DNA from 3 places in the Micromonospora rifamycinica genome. Region 1 is predicted to be linked to each of the others. Evidence: riboswitches for the same ligand, from Rfam matches in the RefSeq annotation. Region 1 holds a riboswitch; each other region holds the start of a gene.
The links. Region 1 has a riboswitch for cyclic di-AMP ahead of GA0070623_RS15540 (coiled-coil domain-containing protein). Riboswitches for the same ligand answer to the same signal wherever they lie in the genome.

Region 1 (7,296 bases):
CCGGCGCCGGTCCCCAGCCACCAGCCCAGCGTGCCGACGGCCAACGCGATCACCACCGGCACGAACACCCCGGAGATCCGGTCGGCCAGCCGCTGCACGGCCGCCTTGCCGGTCTGCGCCGCCTCCACCAGCCGGGCCATCTGGGCGAGCTGGGTGTCCGCACCGACCCGGGTGGCGGTGACCACCAGCCGGCCGCCCGCGTTCACGGTGGCACCGGCCACCACGTCGCCGGGGCCGACCTCGACCGGGACCGACTCGCCGGTGAGCATGCTGGCGTCGACCGCCGAGGTGCCCTCCTCGACCCGCCCGTCGGTGGCGATCTTCTCCCCGGGCCGGACCACGAACCGGTCGCCCACCACGAGCTGGTCGACCGGGATCCGGGCTTCCACCCCACCGCGCAGCACGGCGACGTCCCGCGCGCCGAGTTCGAGCAGGGCACGCAGGGCCGCCCCGGCGGTCCGCTTGGACCGGGCCTCGAAGTAGCGGCCGGCGAGGAGGAACACGGTCACCCCGGCGGCGGTCTCCAGGTAGATGTTGCCGGTGCCGTCGGTGCGGGTCACGTCCAGCCGGAAGGGGTGGGTCATCCCGGGCGTCCCGGCGTCGCCGAGGAAGAGTGCCCACAGCGACCAGCCGAACGCGGCGAGGGTGCCGAGCGACACCAGGGTGTCCATGGTCGCCGCGCCGTGCCGCAGGTTGGTCCAGGCCGCCCGGTGGAACGGCAGTCCGCCGTACGCCACCACCGGGGCGGCCAGGGTCAGCGACAGCCACTGCCAGTAGGTGAACTGCCAGGCCGGCACCATCGCCAGCACGATCACCGGCACGGTCAGCACGGCCGACACCCGCAGCCGGGTACGCAGGGCGGCCAGCGCGTCCACCGGTTCGCCGGCCGGTTCCGCCCCGGCCGGGGCGGGCGGCGGCGGCACGACGGCGGTGTAGCCGGTCTTCTCGACGGTGGCGATCAGGTCGTCCGGGGTGATCCGGTCGGCGTACCGGACGGTGGCCTTCTCGGTGGCGTAGTTGACGCTCGCCTCGACCCCGTCCATCCGGTTGAGCTTCTTCTCGATCCGGGCGGCGCAGGACGCGCAGGTCATGCCGCCGATGGCGAGTTCGATCAGGTGCGGGGCGGTGGGCGGGTTGCTCGTGGTGGGGGTCATCGCGGCGCCTCCGGTCGACCGTGCGGGTGCCCGGGGCCGTCGGTGCCGGTCGGCGTCGGGCGGGGGACGTCGGTGACGGTGGGGGACGCCGGGGTGTGCGCGGGGTCGTGGCGGGTGTCGGCGGGTGGCGCGACGGGGCCGGCCAGCTGACCGCCCCCGTACGCCGCGCCGAACACCGCCGCGAGCAGGAGGGCGAAGCCGCCCAGCCTGGTCGCCGTGTTCATCGGTCCACCCCGGTCTCCCGCCGCGACCGCCCGGTCACGCCTCGACGAGGTCGTAGCCGGCCTCGTCGACGGCGGCCCGCACGTCACCGGTGTCCAACGGACCGGCGCTGGTGACGGTCACCCGGCCGGAGGCCAGGTCCACCTGCACCTCGGTCACCCCGTCCAGCGCGGCCAGTTCGGCGCTCACCGCACTGACGCAGTGCCCGCAGGTCATGCCCTTCACCTGGTAGTTCGTGATCATGGCGTGCTCCCTCCCTCTCCTCCAATATACCCCCCAGGGGTACCCTGCCCGACGACCGTAACATACCCCCCGGGGGTAGGCTATCGTGGTGGCCATGACCACACCGAGCAACCCCGTCCGGGGCTACACCGCCAGCAAGGACCAGCTGCTCGCGCGGCTGCGCCGCGTGGAGGGGCAGGTCCGGGGCATCGAGAAGATGGTCGACGACGACCGGTACTGCATCGACGTGCTCACCCAGATCTCCGCCGTCCAGGCCGCCCTGGACAAGGTCGCCCTCGGCCTGCTCGACGGCCACGCCCGGCACTGCATGCACGAGGGGGCCGCCGAGGGCCGGGCCGACGAGATGGCCGCCGAGATGATGGCCGCCGTCGGCCGGCTGATGAAGCGCGGCTGACCCGCCGCGGCCGGGGGTGAACGCACCCCTCGGCATACCGTGGGCAGGGCTAACCCGGCGGGCCGGGGTGGTGGCTACCATCGTCCGACGACGACCGCCGCCCGCGGGATGAACCGGTCGGCCGGCCGACCGGTATCCCGTCCCGGACCGTTGGGAGAACTCGCACGCATGGGCGCCGACCACACCCGTACCGCTCCGTCCACCCCGCCCCGGGTGCGGCGGATACTCGTCCTGACGGTGGTTCCGCTCATCGTCGTCACGGTGGTCGCCACGCTGCTGCTCTGGCCGGGCGAGACCCGGCGGATCGACCAGGGCGAGCAGGTGCCCCGCCACCACGGCACGGTGACCCGGGTGGTGACCGAACCCTGCCCGCCCGCGCCGGAGACCCCCGACGGGCCGTCCGGGGCGGACGCCGGCCCGTGCGGCACGGTGACGGTCGCCGTCGAGCAGGGGCCGGACAGCGGTGAGCAGGTCGAGACGCCGGTCCCGTCCGGGCCGGGGGCACCGACGGTGGCCGTCGGTGACGAGGTGGTGCTGGTCGCGCTGACCGACCCGACCGACCCGGTGGCGGTCAGCTACCACATCGCCGAGCACCAGCGGGGTACGCCGCTGCTCTGGCTGGTCGCCCTGTTCGCGGCGGCGATCGTGGCGTTCGGCCGGCTCCGTGGGCTGGCCGCCCTGGCCGGTCTCGGCGCCAGCTTCGCCATCCTGCTGACCTTCGTGGTGCCGGGCATCTCCGCCGGGGGCGCACCGCTGCCCATCGCGATCACCGGCGCCGCGCTGATCATGTTCGTGGTGCTGTACCTGACCCACGGGATCACCGCGCAGACCTCGGTGGCGGTCCTCGGCACCCTGGGCAGCCTGGTGCTGACCGGGGTCCTGGGCACGCTGGCCACCGCCGCCACCCACCTGACCGGGTACGGCAGCGAGGAGGCCACCACGCTGTCGATGTACCAGCGCGACGTGGACCTGCACGGCCTGCTGCTGGCCGGGATCATCATCGGCTCGCTCGGCGTGCTGGACGACGTGACCGTCACCCAGGCGGCCACCGTCACCGAGTTGGCCCACGCCAATCCCGGGCTCTCCCGGTTGCAGCTCTACCGGGCCGCCACCCGGGTCGGCCGGGCGCACATCGCCTCCACGGTGAACACCATCGTGCTGGCGTACGCGGGGGCTTCGCTGCCGCTGCTGCTCCTGCTCACCGCCGACAGCCGGCCGCTGGGGCAGATCCTCACCAGCGAGTTCCTGGCCCAGGAGATCGTCCGGAGCGCGGTGGCCACCCTCGGGCTGGTGGCGGCGGTGCCGCTGACGACCGGGCTGGCCGCGCTGGTCACCACCGCCGGCCGCGGCCCCGCCGACGCCGCCGCGGCCGGGCCGCCGCCCACCCCGCGCCCGGCTCCCGACCGGGCCGAGGCGTGGCAGGCGCTGGGCGCGCCCCGACCCGGCGGACCGTCCACCCCGGCCCCCGCCCGGTGGGCGGATCCGGAGGGGAACACGGAAGCGGCATGGTGACACTCCGCTTCGTGACCGGAGGCGGGGTCACCACTGTCGATCCCGCCGCTGGTCACCGGCCGCTATCGGGAAAATACGTATTTCGCCGGGTTGTGGCCGTAGATTCCTGCTACGACTCTCGGGTAACCTCGCTGCCGGTCACCGCCGAAGGCGCCCACCGGCGCCAGCGGGGCCACCGCCCAATCGCCGTACGGCGAGCCGGGGAACCGAGCACCTGGGGTGAATCCGCGCCAGCGGTAGGGGCCACTTCCGTCCCGAACCCGTCAGCTAACCCGGTCGGCGGTCGACGGAAGGGAAAACTGTGACGGCACCCCTACGCCGCTGGCTGACGCCGGCAGTGGCCGTGCTCGCCGCCCTGGCGATCGTCGCCGGGCCCACCGCCGCCCCCGCGACGGCGGCACCCAACGCACCCTCCCCCTCGGGCCACGAGGAGGACGAGGAGCCGAAGCTGCTCACCGACGTCATCGAGGCCACCAACCGGGAGTACTCGGCGGCGAAGAACCGGCTGGAGAAGTCCAAGAAGCGCCAGCTCGAGTACGCCATCGAGGTGGAGAAGGCCGAGCAGGAGCTGACCGCGCTGGCCCCGCAGGTCAACGAGATCGCCGCCCAGTCGTACCGGACGGGTCGGGTCGGCGCGGTCGCCGCCCTGCTGGAGAGCGACGCCCCGGACGCCTTCGTCCGGCGGGCCGCCGCCCTGGACGAGCTGAACATGGTCAACGCCGGCAAGCTGGCCGAGGTCAACGAGGTGAGGACCCGGGCCGAGAAGGCCAAGCTCGCCGTCGACGCCGAGGTCCGTGAGCAGCAGAAGCAGACCAACCTGATGGCCAAGAAGAAGACCGAGGCGGACAAGGCACTGGCCCTGGTCGGTGGCCGGGGCTTCACCGGCGGCCTGGTCGACGCCACCTCGCCGGTGGCCCGCATCGCGCCGGGCCAGACGGCCGACGGCGACTGGCGTGCCGAGTCGTGCAGCGAGAACGACCCGACCACGTCCGGTTGCATCACCCCGCGCACGTTGCACATGTACAAGGAGGTCAAGCGGGCCGGCTTCAACCGGTTCGTCGGCTGCTACCGTCCCGGTGGTCCCTGGGAGCACCCCAAGGGCAAGGCGTGTGACTGGTCGTTGCAGAAGAGCGGCTTCAGCCCGTGGCACAACAACGACACCCGGATGTACGGCAACAACCTCGCCGCGTTCCTGCTCCGCAACGCGGACCGGCTGGGCATCTACTACGTGATCTGGAACCGGCAGATCTGGTTCCCGGCCAACGGATGGAGTTCCTACTCCGGCCCGTCCAACCACACCGACCACGTACACGTGTCCCTGTTGTAGCGACGCGACGACGCGGCATCCGAATCCCGGACACCGCGTCCTCGACCCGGTGGGTCGAGCGAGCACTCACGGCGGAGGCCGCCCGGTCGAACCGGGCGGCCTCCGCCGTGAGCGGGTCTCGGCCGGACGGCCGTCGACGGGCGTGCCCCAGCCGGCGACGGCCGGCGACGGGCGTGCCTCAGCCGGCGACGGCCGCCGGAGCGGCGTCGGCACCCGCCGGCACCACGGCAGGCCCGGGGACGGCGGCGGTGAGGGCGGCCGGAGCGTGCGCCGGGGCCACCTGGCGGACCTCACCGGCGGCGAGCCGGTAGGACATGCCGACCACCGCGCACCGCCCGGCGGCCACCTCGGCGGCGATCACCGGCGAGTTGCCGAGCAGCACCTCGACGGTCTGCGCGATGTGGATGTCGACGATCCCGTCGATGTCGTGCACCCCCTGCTGGGCCGCCCGGCGCAGGCTCGGCCCGACGGCGGCGACCACCGAGTAGAGGTGCCCCGGGGGCTGGGTGCCGGTGCGGGCCGCCTCCCGGGCGGCCTGTACCGCACCGCAGGAGTCGTGCCCGAGCACCACCACCAGCGGCGTGCCCAGGACGGTCACCGCGTACTCGACGCTGCCGAGCACCTCGGGGCCGGCGGTGTGCCCGGCGGTCCGGACCACGAAGAGGTCACCCAGACCCCGGTCGAAGATGATCTCGGCGGCGAGCCGGGAGTCGGAGCAGCCGACGATGACCGCGAAGGGGTGCTGGCCGTCGGCGACGGCCGCCCGGTGGACCGCGCCCTGGTTGGGGTGGCGGGGCTCACCGGCGACGAAACGCCGGTTGCCGGCCTGCAACTCGGCCAGCGCCTGGGTCGGAGTGATCGGGCCCATTGCCTCACCTCGGTCCGGAATCGTGCCTGCTCACGCCGGCCGGCGGCACCGACGGCCGTGTTCCCACGGTCACACGCAGCTAAAGGTACGTCAAGATTTCGTGATACACGTTTCAGGCTTTGGTCGCAGCGATGTCGGCGGCGGGTCGACAGCCGGCCGGGACGGACGCGAACGCCGGCCGACGGCGGGTTCCCCGCGCTCGGGCCATACGATGACCGGTATGGCGAAGACCACGGACAGCGCCGGGAGCGCCCGCAACTGGACGTTCCTCACCAACCACGGTCACGTGCTGCTGGCCATCGCCCGCAACCCCACCGCCCGGCTCCGGGACGTCGCCGAGGAGGTCGGGGTGACCGAACGGGCCGCCCAGGCCATCGTCGCGGACCTGGAGTCCGGCGGCTACCTGCGGCGGACCCGGGTCGGTCGGCGCAACGAATACACCATCGACCCGAGCGGGCACTTCCGGCACCCCGCCGAGGCCGACCGTCAGGTCGGTGACCTGCTCGCCCTCTTCACCCCCGACCACGCCGACCAGGACGGCTGACCCGACGGCCCACCCCGCCCCGGGCATGCCCGGGCCGCCAGGGAGCCCGGCGGCCCACCGCGCCACCCGACCGGGTCGAGCCACCGGACCGAGCCGGTCCGGGACACCACACCGGGTCGAGGCACCGCATGCGGTCGGGCCGGGCCACCGCACGGGGCGGCGACCCGGCCCTGCGGACGACCGCCGGGTCGGCGGCCCGCTCAGCAGAAGCTGCCGGCCTGCCCGCCGCCGTCCTGCCGGGTGGTGCGGAAGTCGCAGAGGTCGTAGCCGTTGGCGGTGAGCGCCGCCTTCGCCGCCGTCGTCTGCGCCCCGGTCAGCGCGGGCTCGCGGGACAGGACGAAGCCGGTGCTGCGGTCCGGGTCACCGACGACCGCCCACCGGTAGTCGGGGTCGAGCCCGATCACCACGTAGTTCGGACCGCCCAGGTAGATCCAGCGGCTGCCGAGCTTGAGGAACGACACGGTCAGCGCCGAGTCGGCCGGCGGGTTCTCGCTGCGCGCCCGACCGGTCACCGCGCTGGTGGTGCCGACGATGGTCTGGCAGGTGTTGCGCACCCCGACGGTTCCGTCGGGCTGTACGTCGTAGCGGGCCCGGACGTTCTTGTAGCACTGGATCTCGAAGATCGCCGGAACGGCGGCGACCTGGTACCAGTCACCCGCGTACCGCTCGACGTCGACCTCGGCGACCGGGGTGAGCGGTCCGGTGTCGACGGTGGTCGGCGCGGCCTGCGCGGGTACGGCGGTGGCCAGCACCGTCGTGGTGGCGACGGCGGTGGCCAGCACCTTCGCGGTGGCGACGGCGGCCTGACGACGTACTCCCATTGGATGGTCTCCTCCGGTCTGTCGGTCCCGGCGCGGCGGGGCGTCGCGCCGTCGGGGAAGTTCCCGGACCGAGCGGGGGGAAACTGTCGGCCTTGTCATCCCTGTCGATGCATCCAGGAGCAGGTCGGCGTACGTATCCCGGGTGGGAACGGTCCGTCCACAGGGCACACCGTGGCCCGGGTCACCTGGCCGACCGGGTCGCCGACGCTGC
Region 2 (7,296 bases), 1.6 Mb from region 1:
GTCACCCACCCGGTCGACGTGCACCTCGCCGACAAGCTGTTCCAGCTGGCCGCCGCCCAGGCCCCCCGGCTGTCGCACCGCAGCTACACCGAGGAGCTGGCCGGGCGGACGATCGTCATCTTCGGCGGCAGCTACGGCATCGGGCACGACCTGGCCGAGCTGGCCCGCGGGTACGGCGCGCAGGTCTTCCCGTTCAGCCGCTCCAGCACCGGCACCCACGTCGAGCAGACCGGCGACGTCGAGGCCGCGCTGAAGACCGCCTTCGAGGCCACCGGCCGGATCGACCATGTGGTGGTCACCGCCGGCATCCTGGAGAAGGGCGCGCTGGCCGAGATGGACGAGGAGACCATGGACCGGGTGCTCCAGGTCAACTTCGTCGGGCCGGTGATCGCCGCCCGGCAGTCCCTGCCGTACCTCCAGCAGACCAAGGGTCAGCTGCTGCTCTACACGTCCAGCTCCTACACCCGGGGCCGGGCCCAGTACGCGCTCTACTCGTCGACCAAGGCGGCGCTGGTCAACCTGACCCAGGCGCTCTCCGACGAGTGGGCCGAGTTCGGGGTACGGGTCAACTGCATCAACCCGGAGCGCACCGCCACCCCGATGCGTACCAAGGCGTTCGGCGAGGAGCCGGAGCACACCCTGCTGGCCGCCGAGGCGGTCGCCCAGTCCTCGCTCGACGTGCTGATCTCCGACCTCACCGGCCAGGTGATCGACGTCCGCCGGGCCCCCGGCGAGCCGGCCCCGGCCCCGGTGCCGGCCCAGCCGACCACCGCCGAGCACGACCGGCTGCCCAACGGCGTCGACGCCGGCTGACCCCGAGCCCGGAGACGGTACGACATGCGTGGTGACCTGGTCAGGAAACTGATCGCACGGTGCCTGACCACCGGCCTGGCCGTGGTCGCCTTCCTGGTGGTGGCGCTCACCGGGGCCACCGGCTGGGGTCTGGCCCTGGCGGTGGCCGCGCTGGCCGCCGCCGGCTACGAACGCCGGGTCCGCCCGGACGCCGACATCGTCGCCGAGACGGTGCTGCTGGCCGCCGGCATCCTGGTCGGTCACGCCCGCCGGCTCGACGACGGGTTCGACCCGGTGCTGGCGCTGACCGCGCTGGTGCTGCTGGGCCTGGTGCTGCTGGTGGGGCCGCTGCGCGACGCCGGCAACCTGGAGATCCGGGCGGCGAACCTGCCGGTACGGACGTGGACCCCGCTGGTCGCCGCCCGGCTCGACAGCGTACTGCTGGGGCTGCTCGCCGTGGTGGCGGTGGCCGCCGCGTTCGCGCTGCCCGCCGGGGTCGCGCTGGCCGTCGTCCTGCTGGTGGCGGCCGGCTGTGGCGCGGTCGGCCTGGACCTGGCCCGGCGGCGGTTCCGGCCGTCGGGCGGCGGCGGCCCGGTGACCCGGGCGCTGCGGGCGCACCAGCCGGAGTTCCTGCTCTACTTCTCGGCCCCGCCCGGCTCGGAGTACCAGGTCACCATGTGGCTGCCCTACCTGGAACGGCTGGGCCGACCGTTCCTGGTGCTGCTGCGGGAGCCGGAGTTCCTGCCGACGATTGCCGCCGCCACCCGCGCCCCGGTGGTCTACTGCCCCACCCTCAAGGCGATGGACGAGGCGCTGGTGCCCAGCCTGCGGTTGGCGTTCTACGTCAACCACGGGGCGAAGAACAGCCACTGCATCCGGTTCACCCAGCTCACCCACGTGCAGCTGCACCACGGTGACAGCGACAAGGCCCCCAGCGCCAACCCGGTCTCGGCCATCTTCGACAAGATCTTCGTGGCGGGTTCGGCGGCGATCGAGCGGTACGCGCGGGCCGGCGTGGAGATCCCCGCCGAGAAGTTCGTCGTGGTCGGTCGACCCCAGGTCGAGGGCATCGAGGTACGCCAGGCGGCCCGCCCGCTGACCGCCCCGACCGTGCTCTACACCCCCACCTGGACCGGCCACCACGCCGACGCCAACTACTGCTCGCTGCCGGTGGCCGAGCCGCTGCTACGCCGGCTGCTCGACCGGGGGGCCACGGTGATCCTGCGCGCCCATCCGTACACCGGGCAGAACCCGGCCTCGGCCCGGCAGCTGGCCCGGCTCACCGAACTGCTCGCCGCCGACCGGTCCCGCACCGGCCGCGAGCACCTGTGGGGCGCGGCGGCCAGCCGCGAGCTGAGCCTGACCGACTGCGTCAACCGCTCCGACGCGCTGATCTCCGACGTCTCCGGGGTGATCTCGGACTACCTCTACTCGGGCAAGCCGTACGCGGTGACCGACCTGGGTGTCGACGGGGACGAGTTCGTGGCCCGCTTCCCGCTGGCCGCCTCCGGCTACGTGCTGCGCCGGGACATGGCCAACCTCGACGAGGTGCTGGCCGGGCTGCTGGACACCGACCCGCTGATGGCGGCCCGTTGGCAGACCCGCCGTCGCTACCTGGGTGACTTCCCGGCCGACTCGTACGCCGACGGTTTCCTCGACGCCGCCCGGCGGGAACTGGAGCCGGACTGGAACCCGCCGACCCCCCGGGGCGCGTCGGACACCGCCTCCCTCTCCCCCCGCCCCTGACCCACCCACCCCCGCCCGCCCCCACTCGCGCCCGCCCCTGACCTCCCGCCCGCCCGCGCCCGCCGCTGACCCCCCGCCCGCGCCCGCCCGCCCCCGCGCGCCTTCCTCGGCAAGATCACGCTCGATCCATGGTCGAGTGGCATCGCGAGCGCCGGATGCCACTGGAACATGGATCCGACCTCGTTCGTCCGCCGGCGGGATTGGTCCTGCGACAGCGGACCGCCCCGGTGCCCACGGGCGGGCGGCCGGGGCGGTCCGGTTCGCGGATGCGGGGCGGCCGGTCAGGCCGAGTAGCCCCGGGTGGCGATCCAGTTGGCCAGGGTGGTCACGCCGACCCAGTACGCCGGCAGCGACGGGTCCGCCGAGTCGGCGATCCGCACGGTACGACCGTTGTCCCGGTAGCCGACCACGGCGACGTAGTGGCCGCCGGGGAAGGAGTGCCAGCCACCGTCGAGGTCGGTGACGTCACCGGCCACGTTGGCGACCACGGCCCGCTTGGCGGCGACCGTCTCGACCACGTCGGCCCGCAGCCGCTCGACCTGCGCGTCGCTCGGGGTGCCGGCGAACATCCGGGTCCGGTACGGGTCGCCCTTCACCACGGCGTTGAGCACCCGGGTGGTGTCCTCGGCCGAGTTGGTACCCATCTCGGTGGTGCCCAACTGGGCGGCGAGGTCGTCCTGGCCGCGCTCGATGCCGGCCGCGCTGAGCGCGTTGCGCACCGCAGCCGGACCGCAGTAGTAGTAGGTCGTCTGGGCCTGGTAGTCGTAGCGGAGCAGCTTCGACGACGGCGGCTTCGGGGCCACCACCCGGCGGGCCAGGTCCGGGTCGGCGGGGGGCCGGGCCTTCGCCCGGGTGGCCCGCGGCGACGGTGTGGGGCTCGCCGACGGGCTGGTCGTGGGGGTGGCCGACGGGTTGGTCGGGGCGGGGGCGGCGACCCGGGCCTCAGCCCGGCTGGCGATGTCGTCGAGGCGGGGGGCGGTCCCGGCGACGGCGGTCGTTCGCGGCTGGTCGGTCGGGGCGTCGTCGACGCCGGCAGCCAGCGCGGCGGCACCGGTGGCCAGGACGAGGACCGCGGCCGAACCGACCACCACCTGGTACTGACGCTGGCTGGTCAGGCGGCGTAGCTGACGCTTCATGTGGTGCTTCACGGGGTGTTCCTCCACGGGGCGAAGCGGCGGCACGCCGGACCGGCACGCGGTGGGCTACACCACGCGCGGATCGTCGGATGCGCCGCTCGTGCGGTCGGGACCGCCCGACGGGGGGCCGGACGGATCGGCGGGGGCCGCCCGACGAGGGCCGGGCGGCGGGGCGGACGGCCGGGTCAGCGCATCGGGCGCGACACTCCGGCGGTGCTCCGGCGCCGAGGTGGAGGAACTACCGAGGGGGTGGGGTCATGCTGCACGAGGAGGAACTCCTTCCGCTGCCGCCGACCGGGTTAGCTGACGGATTCGGGCGGGAAGATCGCCCTACCCCGGGCCGTGGCCCGGCGATTCACCCCAGTGGTACGTGTGGGTCCCCGGTTCGTGACTAGCACGATTGAGCGGGTCGGCGCGGCGTCGCCTTCGGCGATCGAAAACCGCACCGGACCGCAGCGACACTACTGGTCGCCTTCCTTCTCGCCAACCCCTGTGAGCTGCGCAAACATGCTCCGATGAGCCCTCCTGCGGGGCACTCGGGCACCGACCTGCCGCGGCGGGTCCGATGGTGCGTCCGGCCCCGTCCGGGCGGCAACCGGACAGGTCGCCGGCAACCACCGATGATCGCCACGCTCGATGTCACCGGGTGTGACCACCTGTCCGGATCCCGGGTCGGGGTGACGCCGGCCACACCCGGCAGGTAACAATTCGGTCGCCCACCTGCCACCGAGCCGAGTCGGCCCCTGCCGGCCTACCGGGTACCGGCCGACCGCCCTTCGGGCCGGGAGCGCCGGTGAGCGGGCCGGGATCTCGGGCGGGGCGCCGCCGGGTCAGTTCACCCGGGCCGGTCGCCAGCGGGCGGCGGCGGTCGGACGGGCCGCCGACGTCGCGGGGCGGGGCGAGGGCACCAGGGTCGGGAGCAACCGCTGTGTCGCCGCGTACGCCTCGACGGCCAGCGACCGGGCCGCCTCGGCGGCCAGTTCGGCGTCCCGCCACGCCGCCCGCTCCCACCCGGCCGCGGCCCGGTACGCCGTACGACGGTCCTCACGGACGGCACGGGCGAGCATCACCTCGTGTTCGACGGGGTGCCGACGCGGATCCCACCCGTCGCGGTGCGCGAAGACGTCCCGCAGCCGTTCGACCGACAACTCCCCCCGCCAGTGCGCCGCCACCGCCTCCTGGTGCAACCACCGCTCCCGGTCGGCGTACTCGGCGGGGGTGCGGGGGGTGCGCGGGCGGGGCAGTGCGCCGGCACCGGCGAACCGACGGGCCACCGTGTCCGCCTCGTCGTACGCCTGCCAGGCCCGGTCCAGGGTGTCCTGCGCGGCCAGCCAGGCGGCCCGGCGACGGCGGGCGGTCTGGGCCGCCCCGGAAGCGGCCACCGCCACCTCCTCGGCGTAGCGGCGCAGGTCGGCGACCGGGGGTGGGGCGTCCGGCGGCGGGCCGGCGGCCGTCACGTCGGTCGGCTGGTCCCGCTCGGGGCGGGCGACCAGGACGGCGAGCCCGGTCAGCGCCAGGACGAGCAGCAGGGACCAGATCACGGTGGCGGTCGGGACCTCGATCAGGAACCGGGAGAGCACGGTGTTCACGGTCGACACCTCGTGGGCGGGATGCGGAGAAGCGGAGGCCGTACCGGCGGCGGGACCGGCCGGGCGGTGCGGGGTGAGGTTCGTCGTCGGTGGCGGCGCGGATGGGTCGGCCCCGCGCGGGCCGGGTCAGCCCGCCGGGGGCGCCCGGGGGCCGGCAGCGGCGGCGGGCACCCGGTCGGTCGCCCTCGCCAGGGTCGCCGCCGACCGGCTCCGGGTGGTGCCGACCGGCACCGCGAGCGCCACGGTGCCCACCGGCTCCACCGTCACCGCGGTCGCCCGGTCGACCCGTGGGTCACCGGTGCGGAGGATGTCGGAGCTGCCGCCCGGGGCGGCCGGGGCGGTGGCGGCGGGAACGGACCGGGACGCGTCGAGCGACAGGGCGGTCGCGGCCGGCCCGAACAGCGCGGGGCCGGGCAGCCCGGGGGCGGCGGCGGCGAACGCGAGCGCGACGGCGAGGCTGGTCAGGAGCCGGGACATCCCGCGCACGACCCACCACAGGGGACTGACGGACGCGACCGGGGACACGCGACCACGCTACCGCCGGGGTGACCGGCCCGCAGCACCGCCGGGCGTGTCGCCGCGCCCACCACCGTGGACCCGGTCCGTCCCGCCGGAGGAAGCCCGATCGCCCGCTGTCGGCCCCGCCCGGGGCGGCGGCCGCCGGTGGGACGGCGAATGCCGGGTGCCGGTGGTTGCGGGTGCCGATCGGGTGGCGGGCACCGGTGGGATCAGCGCGGGTCGCGCGGCCCGACGTACTCGACGGGACGTCCGCCGTCGGCCGCCCTCGGCCCCGGCACGACGACCGGCCCGGCGGCTTCGGGGACGGCAGCGCCGGAGACGGCGGCACCGGCGGCGGCCGGCGCGGGTGGGGGGCGGCGGCGGGGGGCGAGGCGGCGCATCATCGGGGTCTCCACCCAGCGGTGCAGGGCGGCGGCCAACGCCAGGTTCACCACCAGGAAGCCGAGCACGGCCAGCGGCCCCGACCAGCCGGGCAGCCCCACGCCCCAGTGCCCGGTGAGCCGCAGCACGGTCATCATCACCAGCACGTGCACCAGGTAGAAGGCGAACGACACCTCGCCGAGCCAGACCAGGGTCCGGTGCCGCCACGGTGACCAGCGACCCTGCACGTCCGCGCGGGCCGCCGCCGGGATGACCAGGATGTACGCCACCGACAGCAGCGCCGCCCACATCTCGGCCGGAATCCAGTGCGCCCCCACCCAGACGGCCACGAAGAGCAGGCTGGCCAGGGGCAGGCCAGGACCCCGCCAGTGGCCGCGGCGCAGCAGCTCGGCGGCGGCCACGCCCAACCAGAACTCGGTGGACCGCACCAGCGGGAAGACCTGGGTGAACCACCAGTTGGTGCCCTCGGGCAGCAACGCCTGCCCGGGCCAGAGTGCCAGGATCACCAGCGGCACCGCCACCACCACGGCCCAGAGCAGGCCGGAACGGGCCCGCCGGATCGCCGGCAGCACCAGCGGCAGGCAGAGATAGAAGAACAGCTCGCAGGAGAGCGACCAGCTCACGTTGTTGATGCTGTAGAAGTAGCCGGGGGTGGGATCCCAGGCCTGGACCAGGAAGAGGTTCTCCAACGCGGCGCGGGGCACCACCGGATCGGCGAACCACCACATCACCAGCAGCGCCGCTCCCCAGGTCAGCACGTGGTTGGGGTAGATCTTGGCGAGCCGGCGACGCCAGAAGTCCCGCCGCCGGTCGCCGTCCCGGGTCGACCAGACCAGCACGAAGCCGCTGAGGATGAAGAAGAACTGCACCCCGGACAGGCCGAGGGTGAACAACCAGTCGACCACCGCCTTGGCGTCCGGCTGGGCGACGATCCGCATGGTGCCGGCGTGGTAGCCGAAGACCAGCATGGCGGCGATCCACCGTAGGCCGGTCAGCGACGGCAGCCGGCTCGACGCCGGGGACGCGGTGGTGGGCACGCTGGTCACGCCGGGCACCCTACCGGCACACCCCCGCCCCGGTGACGCGCCGGGGTGGTACGGATGTGCGGAAGGTGTACGAAATCCCTCCACTGC
Region 3 (7,296 bases), 2.2 Mb from region 1:
CTGTTCACCCAGCCGGTCTTCACCACCACCACCAGCCTCGACTACGCCGAGGCGAACCCGGCGACGATGGTCCGGGCCGGCAACTTCACCGACGCCGACCGCCCCAACGACAGCCACGTCGCGTTCTCCACCGACGGCGGGGCGAACTGGTTCCAGGGCAGCGAGCCCGGCGGGGTCAACAACGGCGGCACGGTCGCCGCCGCCGCCGACGGCAGCCAGTTCGTCTGGGCCCCGGGTGACCCCGGGCAGCAGGTGATCCGCTCGGTCGGGTTCGGCAACTCGTGGACCGCCGCCACCGGCATCCCGGCCAACGCCGTGGTCGAGTCCGACCGGGTCAACAAGAACAAGTTCTACGGCTTCAGCGCCGGCAAGTTCTACGTCAGCAGCAACGGTGGGGCCAGCTTCACCGCGTCCGCCGCCACCGGCCTGCCGGCCACCGGCAACGTCAAGTTCAAGGCGGTACCCGGCAAGGAGGGCGACATCTGGCTGGCCGGTGAGGGCGGGCTGTGGCGCTCCACCGACTCCGGGGCCACCTTCACCAAGCTGGCCGGGGTGTCGGCGGCGGTGAACGTCGGCTTCGGCAAGGCGGCCCCCGGGCAGACGTACCCGGCGGTGTTCACCTTCGGTACCGTCGACGGCAAGAGCGGGGTCTACCGTTCCGACAACGCCGGCGCGGCCTGGGTGCGGATCAACGACGACCAGCACCAGTACGGCAACGCGGGCGAGGCGCTGACCGGTGACCCGAGGGTCTACGGTCGGGTCTACCTGGGCACCAACGGCCGGGGCATCCTGGTCGCCGACCGGCTCGGTGGCACGCCCCCGCCGACGACGCCTCCGCCGACGACGCCTCCGCCCACCACGCCTCCGCCGACGACGCCGCCGCCCACCACGCCTCCGCCGACCACGCCCCCGCCCACCACGCCGCCGCCCACCACGCCCCCGCCGACCACGCCGCCCCCGACCACGCCGCCGCCGACCGGCGGTTGCGCGGCGACGTACAAGGTGACCGGATCGTGGCCCGGTGGTTTCCAGGGTGAGGTGACGGTGCGTAACGCCGGTACCAGCGCGATCACCGGCTGGACGCTGGGCTGGACGTTCGCGAACGGCCAGACGATCAATTCGCTCTGGGGTGGCACGTACACCCAGACCGGGGCGACCGTCTCGGTGCGTGACGCCGGGTGGAACGGTGCGCTCGGCGCCGGTGCCACCACCAGCATCGGCTTCACCGCCAACGTCACCGGCAGCAACGCCGTCCCGGCGGTCACCTGCACCAGTCGCTGACGACTGTCCGACACCCGCCGGCTCTCCCGGTCCACCCGGGGGAGCCGGCGGCCTGTCCGGCCCGCGCTGACGACCTTGATCGACTCGTTGGTGGCGAGGTAGCGGCATAGCTCGTGGTTGATGCCGCTAGATCGGCCCGACGGAGTGGATCATGGGCTTGTCCGAGAGGGGAGTCGGCGGCGGGCGGCGCAGCCGGTCGGGGTGACGTCGGGTCGGGGTGGTGGAACGGCGCAGGCCCCGGTCGACGCCGAGGGGCGCGACCGGGGCCTGCCGTGCAACAGGGCCGGGCTGGGTCAGTCGTCCAGGCCGACCGGGGAGTTCGGCCGGTCCACGTCGACGAACTCGATGTCGTCGGCGGCCCGGTCGCTCTGGCTGCCGGCGGCCCGCGCGGCGGTGCCGGCGGCCCAGCCGATCGCCGCGCCGACCAGCGCGGCGCTGATCAGCAACGCCCAGGGCAGGGCCGGACGACGACCGGCGAGCGCGTCGAAGGCGAGGGTCGCCCGCCGACGTGCCTCGTCGGCGGTCGAGCCGACCAGGTCGCCGGCGTCGGTCAGCCCGGAGTCCCGGACCGACCGGGCGGCGTCCCGGACGCTGTCACCGGCCGAGTCGACCGCGGAGAGCAGCTGGTGCCAGGCCTGGTCGGCGATGCGCTCGGGCCTGCTGCGGCGCTCCAGAAGGTTGCTGCCGAACATCGTGGTTACCTCCTCGGGTGCCGAAGTCTGCGGCCACTTCGGACTTCGACGTCTCTGCGGCGCGTGGCGGTTCGCTCGCCGGCCGGTGCTCCGGCCGGTCACCGACCCAGTGCCCCGACCGGCCGGAGCGCAAACCCCGGTGCTGCTAGCGGACCGTGACCACGGACGTGGCGCGGGCGAAATCGTCCCCGTCGTCGTCATCGTCGTCGTCTCCACCGCCGAAGCCGCAGGCGAGCACGAGAGCGAGCAGCACGCCGACCCCGGCCAGACCGAGTAGTCTCCTGATCATCGATCGTCTCCTCCGTCGTGGTGACCCATCTCTCGCCCACGTTAGGTACCTGGCACAACCAGCGCCGCCACGTCCGGCGGGGCTCGCCCGACCTGCGGGATTCGGGTCGTGGTGGACCCGGGCCGCTACTCTGGGACGGTTGGAACGGCCGGGGCGTGCGGGCCGTCCAAGGGAAGTCCAAGAGAACAGGACCAGCAACGGTGCGGAGAGGGACGGTCCGGTCCGTCCGGATCCGCGAATTGCTCATCCCGAGGGGTGGCGACCGAGGCCATCGGAGGAATACTCTCGGTCGCGGCCCGCGTACTGATGAGGCGCCCGGAGACGGGCGAGTGGAGGTGCTCGCGTGAGCCTGTCGATCGTGAAGTCGGTCCTGCCGGCCGGTGTCATCGAGATCGCCCCCCGTGGCGAGATCGACGTCGACACCGCATACGAGGTACGTGAGGCGATCGCCGAGGTGCTGGCCAAGGGGCGGCCGGCGCGGATCGAGCTGAACATGCGGCTGGTCACCTTCATCGACTCCGTCGGCATCAGCGCGATGGTCGCCGGCTTCCAGACGGCCGAGGTCAGCGGGGTCAAGCTGATCGTCACCGAGCCGAGCCGGTTCGTGCACCGGCAGCTCTGGGTCACCGGCCTGCTCGGCCTCTTCGGTGCCCCGGAGCCGTACTTCGCCGGTGCCGCCACCCCCGAGGTGCTGCCGGGGGCCTGAGCCGGGCCGCGGGTAGGCCGGCGGCCTGAGCCGGAGCGCGGGCCCGCCGCCGGCCTGAGCCAGGCTGCGGGCACACTGCCGGCCGGGTGCCGGCGGGCCGGTGTGAACACCCCCTGTCACCGTCGGTGTCGTCGCCGCCCGGCCGGAACGTTGCCAGCCGGTCTCCGGTACGGCACGATCGGGCGACCGACGACAGGTCAGGAGGCCCGGTGGTGGTCCGGCGGGAGAGCTTCAGCTACACGGTGCAGGCGCACTGCTCACGGGCGGACGCGGTGGCGCTGCTGAGCGATCTGTCCCGGCAGGAGGAGCTGCATCCCCTGATCGTCCGGGTGCGCCGGTTGCCGGCCCGACCGGGCGCCGTGGCCAGCTATGCGATCACCGACCGGCTGGAGTTGGGGCCGCTGCGGTTCCCCGTCACCTACCAGGCCGACGTCCTGCTGGTCGGGCAGGACGAGATCGTGACGGTGGCCCGGCAGCAGCCCGCCACCACGGTCCGCAACCACACCCGGCTCCGGATGGAGGGTGACCTGCTGCGGATCGACGTGGAGATCACCCTCGCCGCGCCGGCACCGTTGTTCGGCTACGCCTTCCGGCAGGCCCGTGCCGCTCACCTGGGGCTGGCCAGCCGGCTCGGCGCGGTGCTGGACGGCCGGTCCGGCGGCGACGCTCCGGCTGCTGCCTGACCGTCGGCGGGGTGGTGGGGGTGGCCCGCCCGCCGTGCACGGGCCACCCGAGGTGGTGCTCAGATCATCGACAGGTGAACGTGGTTGGTGTGGTCGCTGGACGGGTCGCCGTTGCCCCCGCTGTACGACTTCCAGCCGCTGCTCGGCAGCCAGATCCGCTTGAACCAGATCACGTAGAGCACACCGAGCCGGTCGGCGTTGCGGATGAAGTACGCGGCCAGGTTGTTGCCGTACGTCCGGTCGCCGCCACTGGCCACCCCGCCGAAGCCGTTCTTCTGGGCGGCGAAGTCGCATGCCCGCCCCTTGGGGTGCTCGCCGGACCCGCTGGGCCGGTGGCAGGAGACGTACCGGGTGAAGCCGGCGGCCTTGGCCTGGTTCAGGGCGTTGAGGGTGCGCGGGGTGATGCAGCCGTTGGCCGGCGTCGGGTCGTTGACGCTGCACGACTCGGACGGCCAGGAGCCGTCGGAGTTGCGGGGCGCTCCCTTGGCGTTGCTGCTGGACGTGCCGTCCGAGCTGCCGGAGTCCCGGGAGGTGGGGGCCGGCTTGTCGGCGGCGGCCACCGCCAACGCGCGTTCGGCCTGATCCTTGCGCTTGCCCATGGTGGCGACCTGCTTGCGCTGCTCGGTGATCTCGCGGCTGACCGCCGCCCGGGTCCGGGTGGCCTGGTCCCGGGTCTCGATCATCGTGCGCAGTTCCTGGTCCTCCCGGGCCGCGACCGTCTCCAGCGCCGCCGCGCGGTCCAGGAAGCCGCCCGGGCTGTTGCTGTTGAGCAGGGCGGACATCGGTCCGAGGCGGCCGGTGCGGTAGGCCGCTCCGGCGATCTGGCCGACCTTTCCGGTCTGCACGACCAGTTGGGCCTCGATGCTCTTGAGCTGGCCGTCGAGTTCCTGCTGGCGCTTGGTGGAGCGCTCCAGGGCGGCCTTCGCCTCGACCCAACCCTTGCTGGCCGCGTCGAGCTGCTCGCGGAGGGCCGGTGTGCCGCCCTCGTCGTCGTCGCCGGGAGCGGCGAGCCGGGTGACGGGCGCGGCGACGGCCGGGGTGAACGGCGCGGACGACACGCCGAGCGCGAGGGTCGTGACGACTGCGGCCAACAGCCGTGTGGTGGTTCCTACCCGCATACAGAGTCCTTCCGTCAGCCGCCGACCGGGTTAGCTGACGGGTTCGGGACGGAAGATCCCTACCGCTGACGCGGATGCACCCCAGGAACATGGTTCCCCGGTTCGCCCTGGTGGGCGATTAGGCGGCGGCCACCGCCGGCGCCGGTGGGCGCCGCCTGGCGGAGGCCGGAGCCGAGCCTACCGGTACGGGTGGGACACCCGTCCACCTCGTGACTGAGGGTACGGGAGTGAATACCCCTTTATGGGGTAAACAGGACAAAAGCTAGCGTGATCGCCGCACTCACAGAGGTTCCGTGACGCTCCGGTGGTGTCGCGCCCGCCCGCAGGGCGGTTGGCCTCCGTGGTCACCAGTGCGTCGGGCCGCAGGCGCCGGGGGCGCTGCCCGGCTCGATCTGGAGGGTGGCGTGCTCGATGTGGAAGTCGTCCCGCAGGGCGCCGCGGGCGGCGGCCAGCACCGCGCCGACCTCGGCCCCGGTGGCCAGGGTGAGGTGCGCGGAGGCGACGTCCATGCCCGAGGTGAGCGTCCAGACGTGCAGGTCGTGCACCTCGGTGACGCCGGGCACGGCGGTCAGCCGGTCGTGCACGGCGGTCACCTGGAGGTGCTCCGGGGCGGCCTGCACCAGGATCCGCACCGCCGCCCGCCCGAGTCGCCAGGTACGCGGCAGGATGAACACGCCGATCGCCACGGCCACCACCGGGTCGGCCCACCACCAGCCGGTGCCGGCGATCAGCAGTGCGGCCACGATCACGCCGAGGGAGCCGAGCAGGTCGCCGACCACCTCCAGGTACGCCCCGCGCAGGTTGATGCTCTCCTTCGCGCCCTCGCGCAGCAGCGCGAACGCGACCAGGTTGGCGAGCAGGCCGAGCACCGCCACCACCAGCATCGGGGTGGCCAGCACCTCGGGTGGCTCGCCGAACCGGCGGACCGCCTCGATCAGCACGTAGACCGCCACCCCGCTGAGCAGCAGGGCGTTGGCCAGCGCGGCGAGCACCTCCAGCCGGTAGAGGCCGAAGGTGCGCTGCGGGTCCTGCGCGGCCCGTCGGGTCGCGGTGATCGCGGCCAGGGCCATCCCGATGCCGAGCACGTCGGTGAACATGTGCCCGGCGTCGGAGAGCAGGGCCAGTGAGCCGGTACCGAACGCGGCCACCGCCTCGACCACCATGAACACGGTGAGCAGCCCGAACGCCGCCCAGAGCCGACCGCGGTGCCGGTGCGCGGCGTTGCTGATCGTCGCGCTGTGGTCATGACCTGCGCCCACCTGCACACCCTCCGTCGCCGCCGCGAACCCGGTCCAATCTATGCTCACATCGCTATGTATGCAAGTGAGGATCGGACCTCCGGCCGGCTCGGGCCGCTCGGGACCGGTGGTTCAGCCGAGGGGATCGACGGTGGTCAGGCGCTGGGTGGCCCGGGACAGCGCCACGTAGAGCGTCCGCACCCCGGAGCCCGGCTCGGCCCGGATCTCGCCCGGACAGACCAGCACCACCCCGTCGTACTCCATGCCCTTGGCCTGGAGGCTGTCCACCACCTGGAGTCGCGTCCCGCCACGGTCGCCCAGCCAGCCGGCGACCTCGTCCCGGCGGGGCACCGGCGTGATCACGCCGACCGTCCCCGCCACCTCGGCGAGCACCGTTTCCACCGCGTCCACCGTCGCCGGGGCCAGCTCCGCCGCCGGCACGGTCAGCGCCACCGGATCCACCCCGGTGGACCGCACCGCGCTGGGCAGCTCCAGGTCGGGGTGGATCCGGCGGATCTCGGCTGCCGCCACCGCGAAGATCTCGGCCGGATTGCGGTAGTTGGTGGTGAGCGTGAACCGGTGCCGCCGTCGCCGGCCCAGCGCCTGGTCCCGTGCCCGGTCCAGCTCCTCCTGGTCGCCGGTCCAGGCGGTCTGCGCCGGGTCGCCCACCACCGTCCAGGAGGCGATCCGGCCGCGGCGGCCGATCATCCGCCACTGCATCGGCGAGACGTCCTGCGACTCGTCCACTACCACGTGCGCGTAGTCCCGGTAGTCCTCCGGCCGCTCCCGGGCCGCGGCACGGGCCGCGCGCTCCCGGTCACCGAACGTGCTCAGCTCCCGGACCCCACCGGCGAGCTGGAACGGATCCCGGCTCGCCCTCTTCGGGCGTACCGGCTTGCCCAGCAGCGCGTCCAGCTCGTCGAGCAGGGCGATGTCGGCCACCGTCAGCCCCTCGGTGTCCAACGACCGGTACGCCCCGGCCAGCAGCGCGGTCTCCGCCCGGGAGAGGACGCCGGCCGCGTACCGGTGCAGCCGCTCCGGTCGGGCCAGCCAGCCCAGCACGTGCCGGGGGTGCAGCCGGGGCCACCAGGCCTTGAGGAACTCCCGGAACTCCGGCCGGTCGATGATCTCGTCCTCGAAGGTGGGCTGCTCGGGCAGCCCGGTGACGGCCAGCCGGCGGGCCTGTGTGTACAGCGCGGCGAGCACCCCGTCGAAGCCGACCCGGCGGACCTCGTTGCGGCGGGCACCCCGGTGCAACGCCCGGTCCCGGATCCGGTCCAACTCGCGCG

Region 2: another riboswitch for cyclic di-AMP. It lies ahead of GA0070623_RS08895 (C39 family peptidase); the one in region 1 lies ahead of GA0070623_RS15540 (coiled-coil domain-containing protein).
Region 3: another riboswitch for cyclic di-AMP. It lies ahead of GA0070623_RS25615 (coiled-coil domain-containing protein); the one in region 1 lies ahead of GA0070623_RS15540 (coiled-coil domain-containing protein).

Annotation. Positions count from the first base shown of each region.
Region 1 covers NZ_LT607752.1:3,805,027-3,812,322, forward strand. The annotation lists gene GA0070623_RS15515 (heavy metal translocating P-type ATPase) at 1-1,154, opposite strand, end outside; gene GA0070623_RS15520 (hypothetical protein) at 1,151-1,378, opposite strand; gene GA0070623_RS15525 (heavy-metal-associated domain-containing protein) at 1,413-1,619, opposite strand; gene GA0070623_RS15530 (metal-sensitive transcriptional regulator) at 1,714-2,013, shown strand; gene GA0070623_RS15535 (YibE/F family protein) at 2,182-3,525, shown strand; cyclic di-AMP (ydaO/yuaA leader) riboswitch at 3,692-3,823, shown strand; gene GA0070623_RS15540 (coiled-coil domain-containing protein) at 3,827-4,852, shown strand; gene GA0070623_RS15545 (carbonic anhydrase) at 5,031-5,720, opposite strand; gene GA0070623_RS15550 (helix-turn-helix transcriptional regulator) at 5,932-6,264, shown strand; gene GA0070623_RS15555 (lipocalin family protein) at 6,465-7,085, opposite strand.
Region 2 covers NZ_LT607752.1:2,190,933-2,198,228, forward strand. The annotation lists gene GA0070623_RS08885 (bifunctional cytidylyltransferase/SDR family oxidoreductase) at 1-813, shown strand, start outside; gene GA0070623_RS08890 (CDP-glycerol glycerophosphotransferase family protein) at 838-2,538, shown strand; gene GA0070623_RS08895 (C39 family peptidase) at 2,820-3,686, opposite strand; cyclic di-AMP (ydaO/yuaA leader) riboswitch at 3,948-4,091, opposite strand; gene GA0070623_RS08900 (hypothetical protein) at 4,505-5,263, opposite strand; gene GA0070623_RS08905 (hypothetical protein) at 5,390-5,788, opposite strand; gene GA0070623_RS08910 (acyltransferase family protein) at 5,992-7,209, opposite strand.
Region 3 covers NZ_LT607752.1:6,037,884-6,045,179, forward strand. The annotation lists gene GA0070623_RS25595 (cellulose-binding domain-containing protein) at 1-1,281, shown strand, start outside; gene GA0070623_RS25600 (hypothetical protein) at 1,575-1,973, opposite strand; gene GA0070623_RS30135 (hypothetical protein) at 2,119-2,262, opposite strand; gene GA0070623_RS25605 (STAS domain-containing protein) at 2,606-2,968, shown strand; gene GA0070623_RS25610 (SRPBCC family protein) at 3,178-3,651, shown strand; gene GA0070623_RS25615 (coiled-coil domain-containing protein) at 3,711-4,769, opposite strand; cyclic di-AMP (ydaO/yuaA leader) riboswitch at 4,773-4,904, opposite strand; gene GA0070623_RS25620 (cation diffusion facilitator family transporter) at 5,114-6,028, opposite strand; gene GA0070623_RS25625 (HelD family protein) at 6,140-7,296, opposite strand, start outside.